Regions from separate parts of the Mesorhizobium sp. M1322 genome, predicted to be linked through region 2. Evidence: predicted binding sites of a transcription regulator. Region 2 holds the regulator's gene; each other region holds the start of a gene.

Region 1 (2,268 bases), on a different contig from region 2:
GCGCGATGGTTGCAGTCTTTTCGATGCCGGGACCTTCGAGCAGCAGAGGGGTGCCTGAAACGAGATCGCTCACCTGCAGGATCAGCGTCGTGGAGCGGTCGGGATAGTCCTGGGTGCCTTGTGAAAAGCCGTCGAGCGCCATCATTTCGGCCGGCGTGGCAATCAGCGCGAAATGCGCATCGGCTGGCGTGTTGGCGAGTGGCGCGCCGGTGTGGAAGCCGAGCCAGGATTTCACCGCTGCTGGGGCCTGCAAAACGAGGTCGAGCCAGAGCGGTGTGTCGTTGTCGCACAGCGCCAGCGCGATGGCGCCTGCGATAGCCGACAGCGGCGCTGGCGGGCGGGCAAAGACCGGCAGGGGCTGCAGGGTGCCCGGCCGCGCCATCGCATCCATCACGGCGCGGAACACCGTCTGGGCGTCGAACACCGGATCGGCAAAGCCGCCCTCGATCGCTTGCGTTGCGATGTCCATCAGTCTTCTCCGCGTACCATGGTGAAGAAATCGACCTTCGTTGCCGCCGTCTCGGCGCACCGCCGTTCACGTGCGCTGGCCAGTGCGGCCTGCAGCGGCGCGATGAGTTTGGTCTCGACCTCGCGGCGCAGGGCAGGGTCCTGCCAGAGCGCGTCGGCGATCGCCGCCAGTTTTGCCTTCTGCTTGTCACGGCCCAGCGCATAGCAGTGGCCGACCTGTCCGGATGCGAGCCGGACGGTGGCGCGGGTGACCGTCGCCTCGCCAACGTTGAACGGCGCGCCGCCGCCGCCGATGCGGCCGCGCACGGTAACCAAGCCGGTTTCGGGGCCGCGCAGGAGTTCCGCCTCGGAAGGCAAGCCGGCTTCGTTCCAGAGCCGGACGATATCATCGCCGGTCGATTGCGCCAGCGTTGCCATAACGGTCTTGCGCTCGGCCTGATCGCGCGCTTCCTGTCCTCGCATGGTTAACATTCCCTTGCATCGAAAATTTATCTATTGATATAGACAACTATACAAATTATATCTATTTTCTAATGCGTGTCCATGACGTGTGCGTGACATGGACAAAAAGATTGGGGCGAGAAATGATCGGGCAGCAGATTGCCGGCAGTATAGAGCGGCGCAGCGGCGTCTCGCTGTGGCGGCAGATCGCCGACCAGATCCTGCATTCGATCGCCGTCGGCGACTTTGCCGAGAATGCCGCGTTGCCACCGGAAGTTGCACTGGCCGAGCGCTATGGCGTCAACCGCCATACGGTGCGCAGCGCCATCGCCGCACTGGTGCAGGATGGCGTGCTCAGGGCCGAACAGGGGCGCGGCACCTTCGTGCTGTCGCGCAAGCGCCTGTCCTATCCGATCGGCGCCCGCACCCGTTTTTCGGAAGGTTTGCAAGGGCAGGCGTCCGAGCGCCGCAGCGTGCTGCTCGAATCGGCGGTCGAGCCGGCCAGCCGGCGCGTCGCCGAAGGGCTGGGGCTTGCCAAGGGTTCCAGCGTCATCCGCCTCGAAACGCGCGGCGAAGCCGATGGGCAACCGGTCTCGCGTGCCACCGGCTGGTTTGATGCGGTACGCTTCGCCGGCATCGATGCCGCCATGGCCGAAACCGGATCGGTGACGGCGTCATTCCAGCGTTTCGGCATCGGTGACTATCTCAGACAGTCGACGGTGCTGTCGGCCCGCCACGCGGACGCCGCCGACCTTGCCGATCTCGATCTGCAGCCCGGCGCTATCGTGTTGGTCACGGTCGCCGTCAACGTTACCCCGGACGGCGAGCCGATCCAGTTCGCCGAAACGCGGTTTCCGGCGGAGCGTGTGGAGCTGAGGCTGTCGGTGAACGATTAGCCTTCAACGTCGTCATCCTTGGGCGAAGCAGGAGCGTAGCTCCGTCGCGAAGACCCAAGGATCCATGCCGTGACCTCGCGCGAAGAGTAAAGACGGCGCAAGACAGAGGTCGTTCTGTACTGCTGCAACGCTCGTATGTAACGGCATGGATCCTATGGTCCTCGCCGCGTCGCTTCGCTCCTTTGCTCCGCCATAGGATGACGAAGTGATGGATGTTTCGGCTAATCGCCAAGGCATGCGCTCTGCCAATCCTGCAATATCGCCCGCCGAATTTTTCATGCCAGACCGACATATATCATCCGACCTGGATGACGGCCTTGATCAGGCCGGATTTCTCATGCGCCCAGCGGGCGAGGTCGCGCGGCGTCTCGCCTAGCATCGTGCGGTGGGTGACGAGCTTTGCCAGCGGCACAGCACCGTCGCGGATCGAAGCGGCGACACGGTCGAAATCGGCGCGCAGCGC
Region 2 (2,268 bases):
TGTTGTGGTCGCCGATCACGCCGCAGACGAATATCGCCTTCGCCGACATTCTGGAACGCGAGTTCGGCATCCCGGCCATCATGGAGAACGACTGCAACATGATGGCCGTGGCGCTGCGTTGGCGCGACCCGGATCGCTACCGCGACGATTTCATCGCCATCCTGCTCTCGCACGGCATCGGTATGGGGCTGGTGCTGAAGGGCGAACTGTTCACCGGCACCCATTCCTCAGGCGGTGAATTCGGCCACATGATCCATCGGCCGGGCGGCGCGCTTTGCCGCTGCGGGCGGCGTGGCTGCGTCGAGGCCTATGCCGGCAACTACGCCATCTGGCGCAACGCAAGGCAATTGAGCGAGAACGCCGAGCCGGTCGCCGATGTCAGCGACGCCGAGATGCGGGCACTGGCGGCCCAGGCGCGCCAGACGGACGGACCGGAGCGCGAAGCCTACCGCAAGGCCGGCGAAGCACTCGGCTTCGGGCTCGGCAGCCTGTTCGCGCTGATCGATCCGGCGCCGGTCGCCATGGTCGGCGCCAGCGCTGCCGCCTTCGACCTGATCGAACCGGCCCTGCGCGAGGCCATCGCCCAGACCGCCGGCGGCCAGCATTCGGGTTCGATTTCCTTCGACACCGAGCCGAACGAACTGCCGCTGATCCGCGAAGGCTGTGCCATGCGGGCGCTGAGCTTCGTCGACCAGGAGATTTTCGCGCCGGGCATCCAGGCGCGAGCCGGCTCGGTCGGAAAGAACGTGGCTTGAATTCGAAGGCAGGGATCGCCGGATCGCGACTTGGGGTGCGTTGATTCAGGTCAGGCCGAGTCGAGAATGGTGGGTTCCGAGAACCGGAGCGGAGCGTACTTTTGGGTACGTGATGAGCGGAAGCGCAGGAAGCCGCCGGTCGCAGGCCGGCATCACCCTGAATATCAGCTAGTCTTCCCTGATCGCATAGCCCGCGCCGCGGATGGTGCGGATGACATCAGGCATGCGACCATTGTTGACCGCCTTGCGCAACCGTCCGACATGGACGTCCACCGTGCGCTCGTCGATGTAGATCGTCTCGCCCCAAACATTGTCGAGCAACTGGCTGCGCGAGAAGACCCGACCCGGGTGCCGCATCATGAATTCGAGCAGCCGGAACTCGGTTGGCCCGAGCCGGATCTCGCTCTTCTTGCGATAGACCCTGTGCGATTCGCGATCGAGCACGATGTCGCCGACCTTAAGCACGCTGGACAGCACTTCCGGCTTGGCGCGGCGCAGCAGCGCCTTGACCCTGGCCATGAATTCCGGCGTGGAGAACGGCTTGACCAGATAGTCGTCGGCTCCGGTGGAAAGGCCGCGCACCCGATCGCTCTCCTCGCCGCGCGCGGTCAGCATGATGATCGGCAGCCGCTCGGTTTCCGGACGCACCCGAAGGCGCCGGCAAAGCTCGATGCCGGAAACCGCCGGCACCATCCAGTCGAGCACCAGAAGATCGGGCACGTTTTCCTGCAGCCGGATTTCGGCCTCGTCGCCGCGCGTCACCACCTCGACCTGATAACCCTCGGATTCCAGATTGTAACGAAGGAGGACGCCCAGCGGCTCTTCATCCTCCACCACCATGATGCGCGGCGCGATCATCGGCCGGTCACTCCTGTCATGTCGCTGGCGCCGACATCATCGTTTCGTCTAGCTTCGGGCGATCCGCCGGCAATTGCTGCCCGGTCACGACAAAGTAGGCGTTTTCGGCGATGTTGGTGACATGATCGCCGATACGCTCGAGATTCTTGGCGCAGAACAGAAGATGCGTGCAGGCGGTGATGTTGCGCGGATCCTCCATCATGTAGGTCAGGAGTTCGCGAAAAACCGCCGTGTATTTCACGTCGATCTTCTGGTCATCGGCGCGCAGTTCTTTCAACGCGCCGGCATTGCGCGACACATAGTGCTCAACCACCCCGCGGAGCTGCACAAGAACGAGATCCGCCATCGCGTCGATACCGTGCGACAGATTACGCGGCGTGGCGCTCTGCCCGACTGCGCTGACCCGCTTGGCTATGTTCTTGGCCAAATCGCCGATGCGCTCGAGATCGCCGGCCATGCGGATTGCGCCAACCACGGCGCGCAGATCTTGCGCCATCGGCTGCCGCTTGGCGATCAGCGTGATCGCGCTATCGTCGAGTTCGCGCTGCCGCGCATCCATGATGGCGTCGTCCGAGACGACACGCTGCGCCATCGCATTGTCTGACGCAAGCAACGCGCGGATCGAGGCTGCGACCATCGCGGCGGCGAGCTCGTC
Region 3 (2,268 bases), on a different contig from region 2:
TTGCGGCCGGTCAATTCGAACATGTCTTGTCTCCTGATCTAAGAGGACACCCTTCACAGGGGTGGGGTCAAATCTCGGTTGGTTATGCGAGCGCCCCCAATGCCGCCTCGACATCGGCTGGCGTGCCGACGGCGCCGGTGGCGATGTGGCGGTTGATGCGCCGCGCCAGTCCCGACAGCACCTTGCCGGCGCCCACCTCGTACAGCGTCGCAATGCCATTCGCGCCGAACCACTCGACGGTTTCGCGCCAGCGCACGCGCCCCGTCACCTGTTCGACCAGGCGGCGGGCAATTGCGTCCGGATCGCTGGACGGGGTGACCGACACGTTGGAGACCACGGGCACGAACGGCGCGTTCTTCGTCACACTCGCCAGCGCCTCGCGCATGATCTCGGCCGCCGGTGCCATCAGCGCCGAATGGAAAGGCGCCGAAACCTGCAGCATCAGCGCCCGCTTGGCGCCCTTTTCCGTGCACAGTCTCGCCCCCAGTTCGACCGCTGCCCTGGCGCCGGAGATCACCAGTTGGCCACCGCCATTGTCGTTGGCGATCTGGCAAACTGAATCTCTGGCTGAACCTTTGGCCGCTTCAGCGCAGGCGTCGTCGACATCGGCCTGTTCCAGCCCGATGATCGCCGCCATGGCGCCTTCGCCGGCCGGCACAGCCGCCTGCATGGCATTGCCGCGGATACGCAAGAGCCGGGCGGCATCGGCGACCGAAACGAAACCGGTTGCGGCAAGTGCCGAATATTCGCCAAGCGAATGGCCGGCGACATAAGCGACCTTGTCCTTCAGCGAGAAGCCGCGCGATTCCAGCGCCCGGATCGCGGCGAGCGACACAGCCATCAGCGCCGGCTGGGCATTGGCGGTCAGCGTCAGTCTCTCTTCCGGCCCTTCCCAGATCAGCTTCGACAGGTTTTCGCCAAGGGCGTCGTCAACCTCTTCGAATATCTTCCGCGATTCTGGAAAGGCGTCGGCGAGGTCCTTGCCCATGCCGATAGCCTGGCTGCCCTGTCCCGGAAAGGTGAATGCGACGGCCATGTGTGGCTCCCAAGCGGCTGATTTTTCTTGCCTGTGACGCAAGGCGGGCGGGCAAGTCAAGTCCGCCATCAGCCCGACCCGGGCCGCGCCGGCTCGGTATCGCTGGCCGAGTCCCTGTTCCAAAAGGCTTTTTTTCGATCACTCATGATGAAAATCGCTCACGATTCGTTTGCTGGCTCTTCTTATTTCAGCCACAGGCGCTAGCTTTTCGTGACATATCGATGACAGCTCAATGACACTTTTGTGTATGGTCGGGGGAATTGTAAGGTGGCAAGGACTAGGAAAGGCGTTGGCAAAGCCGCGCCACAGTTTCTGGAAGGCGATCCGGCCACCGGCTATCTGCCGGGCCGGAAATGGCCTGTTATACGCTATGGCCTCGTCAGCCTTCTCGCCGCCACCGTCCTAGTTTTTGCGATCGAACTGATCGTGCGCGGCGACTTTGCCGGAACCGTCGCCTTCTTCCTGCAGCCCTTCAAGCCGGGCTGGACCACCATCATCATCTTCGCGCTGATCCTGGTCGGCCTCGACGCCGTGCTCGGCCGCAGCCACCAGAGCCTGATGATCGTCGCGCCGCTGACCCTGGCGCTGGCCTTTGTCGGCCATCAGAAATCGCTCTATCTCGGCGATCCGCTCTATCCGACCGATTTCCTCTATTCACGCCAGATCGTGGCGCTGATGCCGCTTCTGGTGCGCGAACGCCCGGGAACCGCCCTCGCCTTGGCGGTCGGCATCGTCGGCGGGCTGTCGCTGCTCGTTTATGGCTGGCGGCTGTGGCGCCGCCGCGTGCCGGCGCTCAGCCGCAAGGGGCGCCTGGCCCGGCTGACGCTGACCGTGCCGCTGCTCGCCTTCTTCGTCTCGATCATGGACTACGCAACCTTCTCGTGGACGCGTGACCGGCTGCAGATCATCCCGATCATGTGGGACCAGAAGGAAAACTATGCCTCCAACGGTTTTGCGCTCGCCTTCGCGCTCAACGTGCCGATGGCCCATGTCTCGGCGCCTGCCGGTTATTCCGACAAGTCGATCGCGGCAATCGACAGGCCTGCTGTGAAGGCCTCGGTGCCGGCCGAGAAGCCCGACATCATCATTGTCATGAGCGAATCCTTCTGGGATCCGACCGAGCTGCCCGGCGTCACCATCACGCCCGATCCGATTCCCAATGTGCGGGCGCTGCGCTCGGGCTACATGTTCTCACCCGAATTCGGCGGCATGACCGCCAACGTCGAATTCGA

The links. The regulator PhoB, encoded in region 2, activates phosphate uptake and scavenging genes when phosphate is short. The targets are predictions, from matches to a motif close to TGTCATNNANCTGTCAT.
Region 1: a site for PhoB is predicted at 1,012-1,028, ahead of phnF (phosphonate metabolism transcriptional regulator PhnF). Genes of this name have one in related genera too.
Region 3: a site for PhoB is predicted at 1,258-1,274, ahead of NKH12_RS24165 (LTA synthase family protein). Genes of this name have one in related genera too.

Annotation. Positions count from the first base shown of each region.
Region 1 covers NZ_JAMYLP010000009.1:48,227-50,494, forward strand. The annotation lists gene phnH (phosphonate C-P lyase system protein PhnH) at 1-469, opposite strand, end outside; gene phnG (phosphonate C-P lyase system protein PhnG) at 469-930, opposite strand; gene phnF (phosphonate metabolism transcriptional regulator PhnF) at 1,053-1,805, shown strand; gene NKH12_RS05705 (zinc-binding alcohol dehydrogenase family protein) at 2,101-2,268, opposite strand, start outside.
Region 2 covers NZ_JAMYLP010000025.1:24,599-26,866, reverse strand. The annotation lists gene NKH12_RS12300 (ROK family protein) at 1-755, shown strand, start outside; gene phoB (phosphate regulon transcriptional regulator PhoB) at 924-1,613, opposite strand; gene phoU (phosphate signaling complex protein PhoU) at 1,630-2,268, opposite strand, start outside.
Region 3 covers NZ_JAMYLP010000084.1:4,995-7,262, forward strand. The annotation lists gene fabG (3-oxoacyl-[acyl-carrier-protein] reductase) at 1-23, opposite strand, end outside; gene fabD (ACP S-malonyltransferase) at 83-1,036, opposite strand; gene NKH12_RS24165 (LTA synthase family protein) at 1,304-2,268, shown strand, end outside.